4 regions of the Streptomyces sp. NPDC001914 genome follow, and region 4 is predicted to be linked to each of the others. Evidence: riboswitches for the same ligand, from Rfam matches in the RefSeq annotation. Region 4 holds a riboswitch; each other region holds the start of a gene.
The links. Region 4 has a riboswitch for cobalamin ahead of ACFYYF_RS14530 (CbtB-domain containing protein). Riboswitches for the same ligand answer to the same signal wherever they lie in the genome.

Region 1 (4,726 bases), 230 kb from region 4:
CGCTGTTGCCAATGATCGAGCGCCGCACTCGCTGTCCCGGGCGCAAACGGCATCCGGACGGCTGGTGTTCCAGGGCATTCTGTTCGCCGTTTGGGAGCAGTCTGGCGTGCCTGACCGAAGATGCGGCTGATGACCGGCTACCGCCGGTCATCAGGTGTTCTCTAGGTGCTGCGACTCAAGAACACGGTGTCCTGTGGGGCCGGCGGTCGACGTCAGAACGTGACCCGAAGACTGGCGGTGCTTTCCCCGAAGTCCCGGCACTTTGCCGGTGATGGCACGGATGCGTGGGCCGGCTCGACCCGCGAACGCAGCAACCGCGATCCGCCTTTCCGCCGACCCGAGGAGCAGAGATGAAAGCCGTCGTGATCAGGACGTTCGGAGACCCCGATGGCTTGGAGATCGTTGATGTTCCCGTGCCACCTCCGCAGGCCTGCTCTCCCTCGCCGTCGCCTACGCCCGCCACCGCCACGCCGCTACCGACCGGGAACCGGGGATGCCCCGTGGATGACGGAGCGTCTGGATGCGAATGGATTGACGGATCGTCACCCATCGTGGGACTGGCTCCTGGACCAATGCCGGGGGCGGGTTCGGGCCGGATCTCCGCGGGCGGCCGTGGCGCGCCAAGGGTAACGGACCGTGATGAGGGACGTCCCTGTCCGGCGTCGGCGATGTCAGCCGTGGATGTCGTCCTGGGCGTCCTGTACCCCGCTGTTCCCGCGGACGCAAGGCCGGCACGCGGCTGTTCTCGCTCAGCTCCGTGGCATGCCGCCGCCTTGATCCGCCGGGCGACACGCCCGCGAACCCCCGTCCACCCACACCAGCCCGGTCTGCAAACCTCGTGGAAGGGTAGACGATCACGAAACGCCGGGTTCAGACGCGCGCGGGAGGACATCACCATGGTGACGAGCCGGGCCGAAGCCCGCGTCAAGCACCCGCGGCACGAACGCCGCGGCGAACCCCGACTGCCGGGAGTCGTCGCCACGCTCATCGCCATCACCCTGTACCTGGCCCTGCCGCAGCAGCTCCTGATCGCACCACGCTATGTACTGCCCTCTTTGGAACTACTGCTCCTGGTACCGCTGATCGCGATCAACCCCCAAGAGGCTCACCCGGCAGACCGCCACCTTCAGGTTCCACTCGCTGGCTCTCGTGCTCGTCATCGTGGCCAGCAATCTCACCGCGCTCGGCATCCTCATCCACGAGCTGGTCCATGCCGAGGTGAAGGACGGCCGGTCCTTGCTGGTGGCCGCTCTGCAGGTATGGCTCACCAACATCATCGCTTTCGGCCTCGCCTACTGGGAACTGGACCGTGGCGGTCCGGTGGCACGTACGCAACTCCGCCGCGACGAGCTGCCGCTGGCGGACTTCCGCTTCTCTCAGGACGAGAACGACGACGCGGTGGAAGAGGTCGCCGATGGCGCCAGCATCACCTCTGACTGGGTGCCCGATCTCGTGGACTACCTGTACGTGTCCGTGACGAACTCCACCGCCTTCAGCCCGACCGACACAATGCCCCTGTCCACCCGTGCGAAATTGCTGATGAGCGTTCAGAGCGTCGCCGCGCTCCTGACCTCCCTCCTGGTCATTGCCCGTGCCGTCAGCATCCTGCACTGACCGGTGGACCACCAGAAGGACCGGCGAGACACACCCGGCTAAGCGTTCCGTGCCCGGCTCGCCCGGGCGACCTCCACTCCCCAACGCGCGCGCTGCCGGCCCTCGCGCTCATCGCGCCCTCCGGGGCGGAGTGAAGACGTAGAGGTCGAGGATGTCGGGGCAGGGGGCGACGCCAGGTCCGCCGGCTCGTACCCAGGCGGCGATGTCCTCGGTAGCGTCGAGGTCGTTGACGAGGCCGAGCCAGACCGGGCGGGCGCCCGCGGCGCGTGCGGCCGTGGAGGGCTGGACGACGATCACGTTGGCGTGTTCGCACACGTCGAGGCAGGCCGCGATCCGCACGGGTGCCTGCTCGGCCAGCCGCGCGGTCTGCTGAGCGTGATCCACTCCGGTGACCTTCGGGCTTCCGCAGCAGCAGTCCCGGCAGACGACGATCCGGCACGGTGCCGGTTCGGCAGGGGTGCGCAACGCGGGACCGTCGTCGGGTCGCTGTCGAGACGTCATGTCACGCACCGAACCGCTCGCGTTCGGCAACGTCGCAGTGGCCGTTGCCGATGCCGGCGGTCGAAGGGAACGATGCGGCGACGGACTTCGCGACGCCCTCGGTGTCGCGCTTCGAGCCCCTGCGGGCCGAGGGCGACAGGGCTGATGTGAGAGAAGGGGAAACAGCACGGAGCACGGGCATGCCTGCCTCGGTGTCGGGGCTCGTACGCGGAGCCTGGCCTGCGGACGTTCCTTCGCGCGGGCGCGGAGGTGCCAGCAGGTCTTCGGACTCGGGTTCATCCGGACGGGACGCCTTCCCGGTCTCCCAGTGGCTCGCGTGCCCCGCCCGTTCCCCTCACCGCTGCGCGTCAGTTCCGGATTCTCACCGGATTCCCTGGCCTCGGATGTGGCTCGACTGGCCCGAGGAGGCTATCAAGCTTGCCGACCGTCAGTTCGTGGAACGGTCAGGAGTTCCCGACGAACGGGCCTGCGTCCTTGTCGATCCACGGGGACTTCCCGCCATGGCCACTCCCCCGCGTGCCCTTCGCGTGTTCGACCTCACCATCCGGATGACAGATGCGATCGGCCGCGCGAGTGCTTTGCCCCCTAGGCTGTGCAGTGCAGCTGGTTCGCCCCGTCCGCCAGACGGGATGCGTCGCAAGAGGGAACCCGGTGGGAATCCGGGACTGCCCCGCAGCGGTGAGCGGGAACGACCGCCGTCATACGCACTGGATCCGACGTACCGGGTCTGGGAAGCGACGGCCAGTAGGTGTCCTCCGGTCGGGAGGGCGTGCCCGCGAGTCCGAAGACCTGCCAACTGCCCGTACGCGAACCACTCGCGCACGGACATTCCGGTGACCTCGTGGGCGGGTCGGCGTACATACCAGGCGGACGGCGGCGCTCCATGGCGTGCGGCCGGTCTCCGTCCGGTTCGTCACCCTTCGCGCTCTCGTCCCGTCTCCGGGATCTCAGGGATTCATCTCGCGAAGGAGATCTCCGTGACCACCAAGCCCGCGGCCACGCCCGCACGGGCCACCTTGTACGGCTACCCCCGGCAGGGGCAGCACCGGGAACTGAAGAAGGCGATCGAGGGGTACTGGAAGGGCCGGGTCACCGCCGACGCCCTCCGCGACACCGCTGCCGAACTGCGCCGCGCCCACTGGCGGCAGCTGGCAGGAGCCGGCATCGACGAGCTCCCCACCGGCGACTTCTCCCTCTACGACCACGTCCTCGACACCACGGTCATGGTCGGCGCGATCCCCGGGCGCCACCGGGAAGCCGTCGACGGTGATCCTCTCGACGGGTACTTCGCCATGGCCCGCGGCACCCAGGACGTGGCACCCCTGGAGATGACCAAGTGGTTCGACACCAACTACCACTACCTCGTCCCGGAACTGGGGCCGGAGACCGTCTTCTCGGCCGACTCCACCAAGCAGGTCACGGAGCTGCGCGAAGCCCTGGCCCTGGGAGCGGCGGCCCGCCCCGTGCTCGTCGGTCCGGTCACCTATCTGCTGCTCGCCAAGCCGGCCCCCGACGTGGCTGCCGACTTCGACCCGCTCACCCTGCTCGACCGGCTGCTCCCGGTGTACGCGGAGGTCCTCGCCGACCTGCGCGCGGCGGGCGCTGAATGGGCGCAGCTCGACGAGCCCGCCCTCGTCCAGGACCGCACCCCCGCAGAGTTGAAGGCGGCCGAGCGCGCCTACCGGGTTCTCGGCACCCTCTCCGACCGGCCCAAGCTCCTGGTGGCCTCCTACTTCGACCGGCTCGGCGAAGCCCTGCCGGTCCTCGCCAAGGCCCCGGTCGAAGGTCTCGCGCTGGACTTCACCGGCGCCGCGGCCGCCAACCTGGACGCGCTGGCCGCCGTCGGCGGACTGCCCGGCAAACGCCTGGTCGCCGGCGTGGTCGACGGGCGCAACATCTGGATCAACGATCTGGCCAAGTCGCTGGCCACGCTCGGCACCCTGCTCGGCCTGGCCGACCGGGTCGACGTGGCCGCCTCCTGCTCCCTCCTCCACGTCCCCCTCGACGCGTCCGCCGAACGGGACATCGAGCCGCAGGTCCTGCGCTGGCTCGCCTTCGCCCGGCAGAAGAGCGCCGAAATCGTCACCCTCGCCAAGGGGTTGGGCCGCGGCACCGACACCATCACGGCCGAACTCGCCGCGAACCGAGCCGACCTGGCCTCGCGCGCGCACTCCGCCATCACCCGCGATCCCGCCGTACGGGCCCGCACCGAGGCCGTCACCGCGGCCGACGCGCGACGCTCCCAGCCCTACGCCGAACGGGCCGCGGCCCAGCGCACCCACCTGGGCCTGCCGCTGCTCCCCACCACGACCATCGGCTCGTTCCCGCAGACAGGCGAACTGCGCACCGCCCGCGCCGATCTGCGGACCGGGCGTATCGGCACGGCCGGCTACGAGGAGCGCATCAAGTCCGAGATCCGGGAGGTGATCTCCTTCCAGGAGAAGACCGGCCTGGACGTCCTCGTGCACGGCGAGGCCGAACGCAACGACATGGTCCAGTACTTCGCCGAGCAGCTGACGGGATACCTGGCCACGCAGCATGGCTGGGTGCAGTCCTACGGCACGCGCTATGTCCGTCCGCCGATCCTGGCCGGTGACATCTCCCGCCCCGA
Region 2 (4,726 bases), on a different contig from region 4:
GCGAACGCCCGCTCGCCGTGGACGCCGAACTCCGCGGTCCTGTGCGGCTCCTCGAAGCCCTCGCCCGTCAGCAGCACGGTGTCGGAGAGGAACCGGGCCAGCTCGCCGAGGTTGGCCGGACCGCCCTCGACGAGATAGCGCAGCGCCTCGGCGACCACGCCCGCGGGCGCCGACGACTCGGCCATCAGCTCGGCGTCCGGGACGGATTCGCCGCCCAGCAGCACGGTCGGGATCCCGGACGCCTTGAGGAAGGCCAGCCCGTCCTCCCAGGCCCGCTTGCCGCCGAGCAGCCGCACGACGGCCAGGTCCGCGCCCTCGACGAGCGCCGGGAGTTCACCGGTGACGTCGACCCGGGTCGGGTTGCCGATCCGGTAGGCGGCGCCACTGGCGCGGGCCGCCAGCAGATCCGTGTCGGCGGTCGACAACAACAACACTGTGCTCATGCGGGTGCTCCCGGTGGAATGAAGGGCAGTCCTTGCGGCGCGCCGGACTCGATGAGCCGCCACAGCGCGTCCGTGTCCGCGTGTTCCTCGATCAGGTCGCCGAGCCGGTCGAGCTGCTCCTCGCGCAGCGCCGCGAACGACGTGTCGGGGGCCGGCACGAAGCGGCGGCCCGCGGCGGCGGCCACCTCGCGCAGGAAGGCCCGCCGGAAACCGTCCGACTCCAGGGAGCCGTGCCAGTGCGTACCCCAGACGGAGCCGACCCGGCACCCGTCCAGGCCCTGTCCGTCGCCGTCGGACATGAACGGCTCGCCGCCGGTCACCTCGGCGACGCCGTGATGGATCTCGTACCCCTCGACGCGCTCGCCGAGGGCCGTGCCGACCGGCCGCGCCAGCGTCTTCTCCCGCGCGAACCGCACGCGGACGGGCAGGAGTCCGAGCCCCTCGACCCGGCCGGCGCGGGATTCGACCTCGTCCTCGATGTGTTGGCCGAGCAGCTGGTAGCCGCCGCAGACGCCGAGGACGGGCCGCCCCTCGGCGGCCCGGCGCGCGATGGCGTCCGCGAGGCCGCGCTCGCGCAGCCACCGGAGCGCGTTGACCGTGCCCCGGGTGCCGGGGACGACGACGAGGTCGGCGTCGGCCAGTTCCTCGGCCCGGTCCACGAACCGCACGACGACACCCGGTTCGGCGGCGAGCGCGTCCACGTCGGTGAAGTTCGACATCAGCGGGATCGCGCAGACGGCGACCCGCAGCACGTCCTCGCCGACGGGGGAGGAGACAGCCGACTCACGGACGGCCCCGCGCAGCGAGACCCGCAGTCCGTCCTCCTCGTCGATGCCGAGCCCGTGCCGGAACGGCAGCACGCCGTACGAGCGCCGCCCGGTGAGGCCGTGCAGCATGTCGAGCCCCGGCTCCAGCAGGCTCACGTCCCCGCGGAACTTGTTGACGAGGAATCCGGCGACGAGCGCCTGGTCCTCGGGCGACAGCAGCGCCACCGTCCCGAAGAACGAGGCGAACACCCCGCCCCGGTCGATGTCGCCGACGACGAGCACGGGAAGCCCCGCGTTCCGCGCCACCCCCATGTTCACGATGTCGGTGCGCCGCAGATTGATCTCGGCCGGGCTGCCGGCCCCTTCACAGATCACCGCGTCATACGTGCCCCGCAACTGCGCCAGACAGTCGAGGACGGTGGCGAGGAGTGCCTCCCGGTGCCCCCCGCTCAGCCGGTCCCCGGCCGGCGCGGTACCTGACGAGGGGTCCGTCACGGACCCGGTCGTCCCGAAGAACCCGCGGGCACTCATCTCGCCCACCGGCTTGCCCATCAGGACGACCTGGCTGCTGCGGTCGCTGCCCGGCTTGAGCAGCACGGGATTCATCAGCGCGGTCGGCTCCACGCGGGCGGCCTGCGCCTGCATGGCCTGCGCCCGCCCGATCTCGGCGCCCTCGCGCGTCACGAACGAGTTCAGCGACATGTTCTGCGCCTTGAAGGGCGCGACCTTGACGCCCTGGCGCGCCAGCCACCGGCAGATCCCGGCGGTCACGACGCTCTTGCCCGCGTCGGAGGTGGTTCCGGCGATCAGCAGCCCGCCGCTCATGCGGTGCGCCCCTTCCTGGTGGATGAAGCCCGTCCGGCCCCGGTGAGAAGAACCCGTCCGGCGGCGCTCACGCCGAGCGCGAGCCAGCCGACGCGCCGGGAGAGCCGTACGGCCCGTTCGATGTCGTGGACGTGGACGGCACGCCCCGCGCCGTTGAGCACGGGCCGGTGTTCGACCCGTCCGCCGTACGAGAGGGTGCCGCCGAGCCGCACGCCGAGCGCGCCCGCGAACGAGGCCTCCACGGGCCCGGCGTTGGGGCTCGGATGCTTGCCGGCGTCCGCGCGCCAGGCGCGCGCGGCGCCGCGCGGGTCGGGTCCGGCCACGGTCGCGAGGACGGCGGTCAGCCGGGCTCCGGGCCAGCCCGCGAGGTCGTCGAGCCGGGCGGAGGCCCAGCCGTAGCGCCGGTGGCGGGGGGACTTGTGTCCGACCATGGCGTCGAGCGTGTTCACGGCGCGGAAGGCGACGAGTCCGGGCACACCGCCGACGGCGCCCCAGACCAGCGCGCCCACGACGGCGTCGGAGGTGTTCTCGGCGACGGACTCGACGACGGCGCGGGCGACGCCGTCGGCGTCCAGTGCCTGCGGGTCGCGGCCGCACAGATGCGGCAGCCGCTCCCGGGCCACGTCGAGGTCACCGGCCGCGAGCGCGCCGCCGATCGCCCGAGCCTCGCGGTCGAGGGAGGTACCCCCGACGACGGCCCAGGTGGCGGCGGCGGTCAGGGCCACGGAGGCGGTACGTGAGTGGCGTACGGCACGGCTCGCGAGCGCGGCGAGCCCGGTGGCGCCGCCGACGCAGACGGCCGTGTGCAGCGCGCCCCACCCGCGGTGGTCCCGCCACAGTGTCCGTTCGACGGCCGCGGCGGCCCGCCCGAAGGCGGCGACCGGATGGCCTCGGCGGGGATCGCCGAGCAGCAGGTCGCCGAGGAGGCCGGCGGCGGCGCCGTACGCGAAGACGCGATCGGCACGCACGGGGTCAGCCGGCCGTGGGGTGGAGCGGAACCCTCGTACTCAGCGGAACGGGCAACGGGCAGCCGCGCATGGCGATATGTCCTCACTCAGGGTGTCCACGCCCTGGTTCGACGAGACCGGCGGTGAGAGTTCCTGGCTCCCGGGGAGTTTCTTCCCCGATGACAGTGGCGGGACCGCGCCGGATTCGCACCGGCTTCCTCTCATGCCGCCGTACTTGGCTCCGGCAGTCCACCACGGGGTGCGAACGGCCGTCAACTGGCTGTTGACCTGCGGAGGGACAGTGTGCGCAGGCCCACATACGCGTGGGGTGCGGGACGGTGATCCGTCCCGCACCCCACGTGCGGTTCCGCCACGGGCGGCCCGGTTCCGGGCCGCCCGTGGCGGGCTACTTGGTGATGATCAGAGAGATGCCGTACGCCACCGCCGCCGCGCAGGCCGCGAAGCAGACGTACGCGCCGGTGGCCGCCGCGACCGCGGAACCGCCCTGGGCGGTCTCCTTCTTGGAGAGGCCGGCGACGCCGAGGGTGAAGAGGGCGACGAGGGCCACGGTCACTCCGAGGCTGACCCCGAAGACCGATCCGAGGGCTGACCAGTCGATGTGCATGCTGTTTCTTCCTTCGGTTCTCAGGCCACTCGGGACGGCGCCGACGGGTTCACCGTGGGCTCGGCCGGAGCCGGGATGGTGGCCGTGAGGCCCTCGGACAGGGTGCCGGCCGGGGGCGGGGTGACGGCGGCGATGGCCTGCGTCACCACGCCGGGGGGCTCCTCGACGTCGTTCACGTTGTTGTGGTCGACGACCTCGCGGCGCGAGCGGCGCCAGATCGCGAAGCTGGAACCGACCAGGAAGACGGCGACCAGCGTGGTGCCCCAGGCGCCGAAACCGGTCACCCATTCGGCGAGCGCGCCGACCAGGGCGGCGGCGGGCAGCGTGAGGACCCAGGCGACGACCATGCGGGTGGCGGTGGACCAGCGGACCACACCGCCCTTGCGGCCGAGACCCGCGCCCATCACGGAACCGGAGACCGAGTGCGTGGTGGAGAGGGAGAAGCCGATGTGCGAGGAGGCCAGGATGACCGTCGCCGCGCTGGTCTGGGCGGCGAAGCCCTGCTGCGGCTGAAGGTCGGTCAGGCCCTTGCCCATCGTGCGGATGATGCGCCAGCCGCCCAGGTAGGTGCCGAGCGCGATGGCGAGACCGGCGGACAGGATGACCCAGACCGGCGGGTCGGAGTCGGGAGCGACGGCGCCACCGGCGACCAGGGCCAGGGTGATGATGCCCATCGTCTTCTGCGCGTCGTTGGTGCCGTGGGCCAGCGAGACCAGGCCCGCGGAGGCGATCTGGCCGGCGCGGTAGCCCTTCTTGGTGGCCTTGGTGTCGGCGCCGCCGCTCAGCTTGTACGACAGCCGGGTGGCGACCATGGCGGCCAGTCCGGCGACGATCGGGGCGGCGACGGCGGGCAGAAGCACCTTGCCGACCAGGACGTCACCGTGCACGGCGCCGGTACCGGCGGAGGCGATGGTGGCGCCGACCAGGCCGCCCATGAGGGCGTGCGAGGAGCTGGACGGAAGTCCGACGAGCCATGTCACCAGGTTCCAGAGGATCGCGCCGACGAGCGCGGCGAAGATCACCTCTGGCCGGATGCCCGTCTCGTCGACGAGGCCCTTGGAGATCGTGTTGGCGACCTCGACGGAGAGGAAGGCGCCGACAAGGTTGAGGGCGGCGGAC
Region 3 (4,726 bases), on a different contig from region 4:
GCCTGTCCCTCGCCGTGGCCGTCACCGGCATCCTCGCCACCATGCCCTACATCGCGCTCCAACTCGTCGGCATCCAGGCCGTCCTGGACGTGATGGGCGTGGGCGGCGGCGACAGCACCAACTGGTTCGTCAAGGACCTGCCGCTGCTCATCGCCTTCGGTGTGCTGGCCGCGTACACCTACTCCTCGGGTCTGCGAGCCCCCGCGCTGATCGCGTTCGTGAAGGACACCCTGATCTACATCGTGATCGCGGTGGCGATCATCTACATCCCGATCAAGCTGGGCGGCTTCGACGAGATCTTCAAGGCGGCGAGCGACAAGTACACGGCCGCGGGCGCCGGCGGGGTCGTCCCCGCCGAGGCCGGCCAGTGGACGTACGCCACCCTCGCGCTCGGCTCGGCGCTGGCCCTGTTCATGTACCCGCACTCGGTCACCGCGACGCTGTCCGGCCGCAGCCGGGAGGTGATCCGCCGCAACACCACGATCCTGCCGCTGTACTCGCTGATGCTGGGTCTGCTCGCCCTGCTCGGGTTCATGGCGATCGCGGCGGGCGTGAAGGTCACCAACGGCCAGCTCGCCATCCCCCAGCTCTTCGAGAACATGTTCCCCGCCTGGTTCGCGGGCGTCGCCTTCGCCGCCATCGGCATCGGCGCGCTCGTCCCGGCGGCCATCATGTCGATCGCGGCGGCGAACCTCTTCACCCGCAACATCTACAAGGACTTCATCAACCCGGCCGCGACCCCGCGCCAGGAGACCCGGGTCTCCAAGCTGGTCTCGCTGCTGGTGAAGGTGGGCGCCCTGGCCTTCGTCCTGACCATGGACAAGACCGTCGCGATCAACTTCCAGCTGCTGGGCGGCATCTGGATCCTGCAGACCTTCCCCTCGCTGGTCGGCGGGCTGTTCACCCGCTGGTTCCACCGCTGGGCGCTGCTGGGCGGCTGGGCGGTCGGCATGCTCTACGGCACGATCGCCGCCTACGGGGTGGCCTCCCCGACGCAGAAGCACTTCGGCGGCAGCGCGAAGGAGATCCCCGGCATCGGGGAGATCGGGTACATCGGTCTGACGGCGTTCGTCCTGAACGTGGCCGTGACCGTCGTCCTGACCTTCGTCCTCAGGGCGCTCAAGGCCCCGGAGGGCGTGGACGAGACCTCGCCCGGCGACTACACGGCCGACGCGGGTGATCCGGGCGTCGAGACCGAGCTCCCGCCGGCCGCGGCGGAGGCGAGCCACTAGGGACGAGCCACCAGGAGACACGAGCGCACGACGAAGGGCCGCCGGAGGAGAAGCCGGCGGCCCTTCGCCGTACCGGCCGGATGAGAAGCCGGCGGCCCTTCGCCGTACCGTCCGGATGAGAACCCGCAGCCCTTCGCCGTACCGGCCGGAGGAAGACGCGCGGCCCTTCGCCGTACCGGCCGGATGAAAACCCGCGGCCCGTCCGTACCGGCCGGAGGCGAACCCGCAGCCCTTCGCCGTACCGGCCGGAGGAGAGCGGCAGCTCTTCGCCCTGCCGGTTTGAGGAAAACCGGCGGCCCTTCGTCCTGCCGGTCGGGCACACTCGCCCGCATGGACATCGTCATCCGGCCGGCCCGGCCCGAGGAGTACCCCGTCGTCGGCGAGATCGCGGCCCAGGCCTATCTCGGGGACGGGCTGCTCGACTTCGGGGAGAGCGACGCGTACCTGGGACGGCTGCGGGACGTCGCGGGACGCGCGGCCGTCGCCGAGGTACTGGTCGCCGCCGAGGGGGACCGGGTGCTCGGCAGCGTGACCTTCGTGGCGGACGCCGGTCCCATGGCCGACTTCGCGCGGGCCGGGGAGGCGGAGATCCGGATGCTCGCGGTCGCGCGGGAGGCCCGCGGCCGGGGAGCGGGCGAGGCCCTGGTACGTGCCTGTGTCGGGCGGGCACGGGCCGTGGAGGGCTGCGCGCGCCTCGTCCTGTCCACCCAGCGCACCATGCACGGCGCCCACCGCCTCTACGAACGCCTCGGCTTCACGCGCACCCCGGACCGCGACTGGAACCCCCTCCCGGAGCTCGACGACATCCGGCTGCTCACTTACGAGTTGACGCTCCGGCACGCTCCGTAGCGCTCTCGGACACCGAGCGGACACAACATGTGGGGGCAGTCCCGAAGCCCGGCACAAGATGTATGCTCATGGTCGCTGTCGCCGCAGGGGAATCCGGTGCGAATCCGGAACTGTCCCGCAACGGTGTACTTGTGCGTGTTCGCGTCTGCGTGTGCCCGTACTCGCGTCAGTCCGAGGACCTGCCGACAGCGCGCCCCGGCCGTCCGGCCCGGGTGCCGACGACGTCCGGGCCTCGCGGAATGGGCCGGTGGACGCGGTGCGCTGCTGCCCGAAAGCGCTCCCGTGTGCCCCGTGCCCGCCCGCAAGGCCCCGTGCCGAGCGAGGAGAGCCCACGTGACCATCGCGCCAGCCGATCCGGCTTCAGTGACCGCGCAGCAGGCCCCGGTGGAGACCGACGGTCCCGGGACCGCGCTGCTGCGGACCCTGACGGATCTGACCGCCGACCTCCCCGACGCCGACCCCGGCCGGGTCGCCGCCGCGGCGCTGCGCGGCCGGTCCGCCCGCGCCGACGAGGCCGAGCTGCGCGAACTGGCCACCGAGGCGGCCGCGGGTCTCATCTCCGAGGACCCCGCCTACTCCCGGCTGGCCGCCCGGCTGCTCGCGATCACGATCGCCGCCGAGGCCGCCTCGCAGGGCGTGAGCACCTTCTCCGAGTCGGTCGCCGTCGGCCACCGCGAGGGTCTGATCGCCGACCGTACGGCCGCGTTCGTGCGGCTGCACACGGCCCGCCTCGACGCGCTGATCGATGCCGAGGGCGACGACCGGTTCGGCTACTTCGGGCTGCGCACGCTGCACAGCCGCTATCTGCTCCGGCACCCGATCACCCGCAAGGTCGTCGAGACGCCCCAGCACTTCATGCTGCGGGTGGCCTCAGGTCTCGCGGAGGACGACACCGTCCGCTCCGTGGAGGAGGTCGCCGCGCTCTACCGGCTCATGAGCCGCCTCGACTACCTGCCCTCCTCCCCCACGCTCTTCAACTCCGGTACGCGGCACCCCCAGATGTCGTCCTGCTATCTCCTCGACTCCCCGCTGGACGAGCTGGACTCCATCTACGACCGCTACCACCAGGTGGCCCGGCTGTCGAAGCACGCCGGCGGCATCGGCCTGTCGTACTCCCGTATCCGCAGCCGCGGTTCGCTGATCCGCGGCACCAACGGGCACTCCAACGGCATCGTCCCGTTCCTGAAGACCCTCGACGCCTCGGTCGCCGCGGTGAACCAGGGCGGCCGGCGCAAGGGCGCGGCGGCGGTCTACCTGGAGACCTGGCACTCCGACATCGAGGAGTTCCTGGAGCTGCGCGACAACACCGGTGAGGACGCCCGGCGTACGCACAACCTGAACCTCGCGCACTGGATCCCGGACGAGTTCATGCGCCGGGTGAACGAGGACGCCGTCTGGTCGCTGTTCTCCCCCGCCGACGTGCCGGAGCTGGTCGACCTGTGGGGCGACGAGTTCGACGCGGCCTACCGCAAGGCGGAGGAGGCGGGCCTCGCCAGGAAGACCATCCCGGCGCGCGACCTGTACGGCCGCATGATGCGCACCCTGGCGCAGACCGGCAACGGCTGGATGACCTTCAAGGACGCCGCCAACCGCACCGCCAACCAGACGGCGGAGCCGGGCCACACGGTCCACTCCTCGAACCTGTGCACCGAGATCCTGGAGGTCACGGACGACGGGGAGACGGCGGTCTGCAACCTGGGTTCGGTCAACCTGGGCGCGTTCGTGACCGGCGGGGACATCGACTGGGAGCGGCTCGATGCGACCGTGCGCACCGCGGTGACCTTCCTCGACCGCGTGGTGGACATCAACTTCTACCCGACCGAGCAGGCGGGCCGCTCGAACGCCAAGTGGCGTCCGGTCGGTCTCGGCGCGATGGGTCTGCAGGACGTCTTCTTCAAGCTGCGGATCCCGTTCGACTCGCCCGAGGCCCGCGCGCTGTCCACCCGTATCGCCGAGCGGATCATGCTCGCCTCGTACGAGGCCTCCGCGGACCTCGCCGAGCGCAACGGGCCCCTCCCGGCCTGGGAGAAGACCCGTACCGCCCGGGGCGTCCTGCACCCGGACCACTTCGACGTCGAGCTGAACTGGCCGGAGCGCTGGGCGGCCCTGCGTGAGCGGATCGCCGCGGTCGGCATGCGCAACTCGCTGCTCCTCGCGATCGCGCCCACCGCCACCATCGCCTCCATCGCGGGCGTGTACGAGTGCATCGAGCCGCAGGTGTCGAACCTGTTCAAGCGCGAGACGCTCTCCGGCGAGTTCCTTCAGGTCAACTCCTACCTGGTGGCCGAGCTGAAGGAGCTCGGCGTGTGGGACGCGCAGACCCGTGAGGCGCTGCGCGAGTCCAACGGCTCGGTCCAGGGCTTCACCTGGGTCCCGCAGGACGTGCGCGACCTGTACCGCACGGCGTGGGAGATCCCGCAGCGCGGACTGATCGACATGGCCGCCGCCCGCACCCCGTTCCTGGACCAGGCGCAGTCGCTGAACCTGTTCCTGGAGACGCCGACCATCGGCAAGCTCTCCTCGATGTACGCGTACGCCTGGAAGGCGGGGCTGAAGACGACGTACTACCTGCGTTCGCGCCCGGCGACGCGCATCGCCCGCGCGGCCCAGGCCCAGGCGCGGCCCGAGACCACCATCCCCGTCCA
Region 4 (4,726 bases):
GGTCCTCGCCGTCGACCCGTCCTCCAGCCGTACGGGCGGTTCGATCCTCGGCGACAAGACGCGTATGGAGCGGCTGGCCGTGGACCCGGCCGCGTTCATCCGCCCCTCCCCCACCGCCGGCACGCTCGGCGGGGTGGCGAAGGCGACCCGCGAGTCGATCGTGGTGATGGAGGCGGCCGGGTACGACGTGGTGCTGGTGGAGACCGTCGGCGTCGGCCAGTCCGAGACCGCGGTCGCCAACATGGTGGACTCCTTCCTGCTGTTGACGCTGGCCCGCACCGGCGATCAGTTGCAGGGCATCAAGAAGGGTGTCCTGGAGCTGGCCGACGTGATCGCCGTCAACAAGGCGGACGGCCCGCACGAGCGTGACGCGCAGTCGGCGGCACGTGAACTGGCGGGCGCGCTGCGCCTGATGCACGGCAAGGACGCCGTGTGGACGCCGCCGGTGCTGAGTTGCAGCGCCCGCGAGTCGGCCGGTCTGGACACGCTCTGGGATCGGCTCGAACAGCACCGGACGCTGCTCGACTCCACCGGCCGCCTCGCCGAGAAGCGCCGGGACCAGCAGGTGGACTGGACCTGGACGATGGTCCGGGACGAGCTGCTCGGCCGGCTGCACGCCGATCAGGCCGTACGGGCCGTCGCTCCCGACCTCGAACGGCAGGTACGGGAGGGCGGGTTGACGGCCACTCTCGCGGCGGAACGCATTCTCAGGGTTTTCGGCGGCGAAGGCCGCTGAGTCGGACGGCGGTGGCGGGGCAGGTCGGAGCCCGGCCACCGCTCGTACCCGTGGTGACCGCGCCGAATCGCCGGATGTGCGGGACGCGCCGGTCGCACCGGTCGCACCGGAACGAGGAGCACGCCGGGCAGACTGCCCCTGGCCACTCCACGCGCCGCGGCCCGGACACACGACAGGCCCCCGGAATGATCCGGGGGCCTGTGGCGTGCGGTGTCGCGCAGGGGTTCAGTTCGCGGCCGGGACCGATGTCCCCGAAGGAACCTTCGCGGGCCGGGGGTTGAGCATCCGCTCGGCCAACTCGCCGAAGACCAGACCGAATCCGCCCCACATGACGGCCTGCATGGCCAGGGCGGAGAGCCTGAACCGCCACAGGAGGGTGGCCGGGAAGTCTCCCGGCACCTCGTTGACCACGGGCAGGAACGCGAAAGCCAGTCCGATCGCGACGGCGAAGGCGGCCACCGCGGCGACGGTGGCGTACCAGGTGCCCAGCGCGGGGGCGAGACGCTTGCCGAGGATGGTGGCGCCCACCGCGAGGAGCACGCTGAGGACCATCATCAGGAAGTACAGGGCGGTCCGCTTGCCGATGGTGTCGGGGTCGCCGACCGACGGCGGGTTGGCCGGGTACTTCAGGAACGGCACGACGTACACGGCGAGGAGCGCGGTCCCGGACAGCAGGAGCGCGGTCGCGCGCGGGCCGAAGCGACCCACGCGGCCGAGTGCGAAGCAGTAGGCGAGCGCGGCGATTCCGCCGAAGGAGACGCCGTAGACCAGGACACCGGTGGCGAGGCCCGCCGTGGACTGGAGGCTCCGGGAGACGAGTTCGACCTCGTGCCCGTGTTCGTGGGCGTGGGCCTCCTCGAAGCCGATGGCGCTGTCGACGTTCGGTTCACCGAGGAAGTAGGCGACGACCAGGGCGAGTACACCGGCGGCGAGGCCGGCGAGCATGCCGCGTACGAGGAGGTTTCTTACCGTTGCGGAGTTCATGATGTGCGCTCTTCCTCGCGTCAGTGGCAGGGGAAGCCGAGCAGGTGGCGGGCGTCGTGCACCCACTCGTGAACGTCCTCGCCGGAGACGACGGAGGTGGCGCCCTGTTCGGCGCCGACGAAGTACAGCAGGACCAGCATCAGGATGCCGAAGAAGGCCGCCCAGGGGACGATCGCACCGATCGGCAGTTTGGCGGGGAGAGCGGGGGTGGTGGCTGTCGGCGGAGCGACGGTCTGCGCCATGGCAGGACCTCCTCGGGAGTTCGCGTCCCATCTCGGTGGTGCACAGGATGACGCCTACGGGTCTGACTCACGGGCGCCCAGCGTGGCTGGGACGTCTCGTTCACAGTGGCGCGACCGTGCCGGATTTCCGCCGGCTTCCGTCTTGGCGTCGTCGATATCGGACCGACCGTACCGCGTGGCGCGTACCTGGCCAAGACCACGCCGACCGGGGTGATCTTCCTCTCGTCCCAGGTGGAGCGCCGCTCCTCAGTCCCGTGCGGCCTCCGTCCCGGTGCCGGACTCGCCTCCGGACAGCCCGAGTTCACGCTCGCCCAGGGGCGTGAAGAAGCGCTCGACATCGGTGTCGGTGACCTCGGCGAGCGTGGCCGGGGACCAGCGCGGCGCCCGGTCCTTGTCGATGATCTGGGCCCGGACGCCTTCCACCAGGTCGGGTGCGGTGAGGGCCGCGCACGAGACGCGGTACTCCTGGTCGAGGACCCGCTCCAGTGATCCGAGCCGCCGGGCGCGGCGCAGAGCGGCCAGCGTGACCTTGAGGGCGGTGGGTGAGTTGCCGAGCAGGATCTCCGCCGTCTCCTTGGCGGCCGGGTCGTCGGCCGCGAGCAGCAGCCGGACGATCTCCTCGACCGTGCCGGCGCCGTAGCAGGCGTCGATCCACTCGCGCCGCTCCGCGAGTTCGGCCGGCGGGGCGGGCCGCGTGTGCTCGGCCAGGGCATCGGTCACGGGCCGGTCCGCGAGGTCGGCCACGAACCGCCGGAGCGCGGAGGAGGGCATGTACCAGTCGGCGAGGCCGCACAGCAGCGCGTCCCCGGCGCCGATCGAGGCACCCGTCAGGGCGAGATGGGTGCCGAGTTCGCCCGGCGCGAGAGCCAGCAGGTGGGTGCCGCCGACGTCGGGGACGAACCCGATGCCGGTCTCGGGCATGGCGACGCGCGAGCGCTCCGTGACGATCCGGACGCTGCCGTGCGCGGAGACACCGACGCCGCCGCCCATGACGATGCCGTCCATGACCGCCACGTACGGCTTCGGGTAGCGGGCGATACGGGCGTTGAGGTGGTACTCGTCGCGCCAGAAGGCCGCGGACGCGCTGCCGTCCCCGTCGCGCGCGTCGTCGTGGACGACCCGGATGTCGCCGCCCGCGCACAGTCCGCGTTCTCCGGCGCCGGTGATGACGACGGTCTCGACGGCGGGGTCGTGTTCCCAGGCGGTGAGCGCGTCGCCGATCCGGCGCACCATGCCATGATTCAGCGCGTTCAGCGCCCTGGGCCGGTTGAGGACGATGTGACCGGCCCGTCCCTCGGTGCGCAGCAGGACGGATTCGTCCGCGCCGGGTGTCTCGGTGCCGGGTGTCTTGGTGCCGGTCATCCGCACACCTCGGTCGGTCGGCGGGTCACGATGGCGCGCATGATCTCGGTGGTTCCTTCCACGCTCCGACCGGCTCACGGATCACGCCGGCCACGTCGCCACCGTACCGACCGCTCGATCGCGGGAGGCCACGGGCACTCCGGGCGACACGCTGCACCACCTGAGCCCAAAAGGGCGCACCAACTCGAAACGGAACCAGCCGTCATCGCCGGCACGCCGAAATACCGTTCGGCCTGTTCGCGAAAGCACCGGGCCGACTCCGCTCTCGAAACTCGCGGAGGTGTCAGCCTCCAAAGCCTGGGAACCCGGCTCTGCGAGGAAACGTCATCGAATCCGGTGACGCCTCAACAGATTCCGCAGTTCGGCTGTGGATTGCAGCGGATTCAAATGAGGGAGCCTTTCTTATGAGCGACAGCATCTGGGGCTACCAGCCGACCACCGGTCACACGGTGGGCACCGACCTGATCGGATACAAGGTCGAGGCCACCGACGGCAGCATCGGGAAGGTCGACAAGCACTCGGACGAGGTCGACTCCTCCTACCTCGTCGTCGACACAGGCGTCTGGATCTTCGGCAAGCAGGTCCTGCTCCCGGCCGGCACGGTGCAGTCGGTCGACAGGGACGAGCAGAAGGTCTACGTCGCGCTCACCAAGGACCAGATCAAGCACTCCCCGGAGTTCGTCCAGGACCAGCACCTCGGGGACGCCGACTATCACGAGCGGCTCGCCGGCTACTACACCGGCCTGCGCATGATCTGACCTCACGGCATACGCGCGAGGGGCGGGTGGCGAAACAGACTTCCTCCGTTTCGCCACCCGCCCCTCGCGCATCCCCCGAACGACCGGCCACCGAGCCTGCGGCCTGCCGACGAGCCGACTACGAAGCTCCGCACGTGGCCAGCGCGGTGCGCGCAAGCCCACGCAGCCAGGCATGGGCCTGGTCGGTGTCGTAGCGCTGATGCCACGACAAGTACACGGGTGCCGAGGGCAGTTCGAGGGGGAGGGGGAGCACGACCAGGCCGAGGTCGGCGACCGCTGACCGCGTGGTGACCTCGGGGACACTGACCAGGAGATCGGAGCCACGCGCGAACTCCAGCGCGGCCGCCTCCGTGGGCGCGCTCGCCACCACACGGCGGGTGAGGCCGAGCGTCGCGAGGGCGTCGTCGACGGCGTTCGCGAGGTTTCCGCGCCGCGACACCGTGACGTGCTCGGCGGCGGCGTACCGCTTCGCGGTGACGGTCCTGACACGCGTGAGGGGATGCCCCGGCCGCACGACGACGACGAGGCGGGTCTCGCCCACGTTCTCGGCACGGATGTCCGGTGCGCCCGGGCGGTTGGCGTTCGCCTCCAGGTCGACCTCACCGCGCCGCAACTCCGGGGTGTCGACGCTGGATTCCGCGACG

Region 1: it holds a riboswitch for cobalamin, as region 4 does, so the genes downstream of both, ACFYYF_RS13670 ((2Fe-2S) ferredoxin domain-containing protein) here and ACFYYF_RS14530 (CbtB-domain containing protein) in region 4, are expected to answer to the same signal.
Region 2: it holds a riboswitch for cobalamin, as region 4 does, so the genes downstream of both, ACFYYF_RS34400 (cobalamin biosynthesis protein) here and ACFYYF_RS14530 (CbtB-domain containing protein) in region 4, are expected to answer to the same signal.
Region 3: it holds a riboswitch for cobalamin, as region 4 does, so the genes downstream of both, ACFYYF_RS08705 (ribonucleoside-diphosphate reductase subunit alpha) here and ACFYYF_RS14530 (CbtB-domain containing protein) in region 4, are expected to answer to the same signal.

Annotation. Positions count from the first base shown of each region.
Region 1 is NZ_JBIASW010000004.1:232,259-236,984, forward strand. It holds gene ACFYYF_RS13665 (hypothetical protein) at 1,150-1,614, shown strand; gene ACFYYF_RS13670 ((2Fe-2S) ferredoxin domain-containing protein) at 1,723-2,115, opposite strand; cobalamin riboswitch at 2,352-2,529, opposite strand; cobalamin riboswitch at 2,703-2,927, shown strand; gene metE (5-methyltetrahydropteroyltriglutamate--homocysteine S-methyltransferase) at 3,093-4,726, shown strand, end outside.
Region 2 is NZ_JBIASW010000017.1:121,674-126,399, forward strand. It holds gene cobN (cobaltochelatase subunit CobN) at 1-443, opposite strand, end outside; gene ACFYYF_RS34395 (cobyric acid synthase) at 440-2,035, opposite strand; gene ACFYYF_RS34400 (cobalamin biosynthesis protein) at 2,032-3,003, opposite strand; cobalamin riboswitch at 3,109-3,252, opposite strand; gene ACFYYF_RS34405 (hypothetical protein) at 3,389-3,607, opposite strand; gene ACFYYF_RS34410 (inorganic phosphate transporter) at 3,628-4,726, opposite strand, start outside.
Region 3 is NZ_JBIASW010000002.1:829,119-833,844, reverse strand. It holds gene mctP (monocarboxylate uptake permease MctP) at 1-1,232, shown strand, start outside; gene ACFYYF_RS08710 (GNAT family N-acetyltransferase) at 1,563-2,081, shown strand; cobalamin riboswitch at 2,134-2,283, shown strand; gene ACFYYF_RS08705 (ribonucleoside-diphosphate reductase subunit alpha) at 2,415-4,726, shown strand, end outside.
Region 4 is NZ_JBIASW010000004.1:461,038-465,763, forward strand. It holds gene meaB (methylmalonyl Co-A mutase-associated GTPase MeaB) at 1-736, shown strand, start outside; gene ACFYYF_RS14525 (CbtA family protein) at 962-1,720, opposite strand; gene ACFYYF_RS14530 (CbtB-domain containing protein) at 1,741-1,962, opposite strand; cobalamin riboswitch at 2,003-2,148, opposite strand; gene ACFYYF_RS14535 (enoyl-CoA hydratase/isomerase family protein) at 2,209-3,324, opposite strand; gene ACFYYF_RS14540 (PRC-barrel domain-containing protein) at 3,729-4,082, shown strand; gene ACFYYF_RS14545 (LysR family transcriptional regulator) at 4,201-4,726, opposite strand, start outside.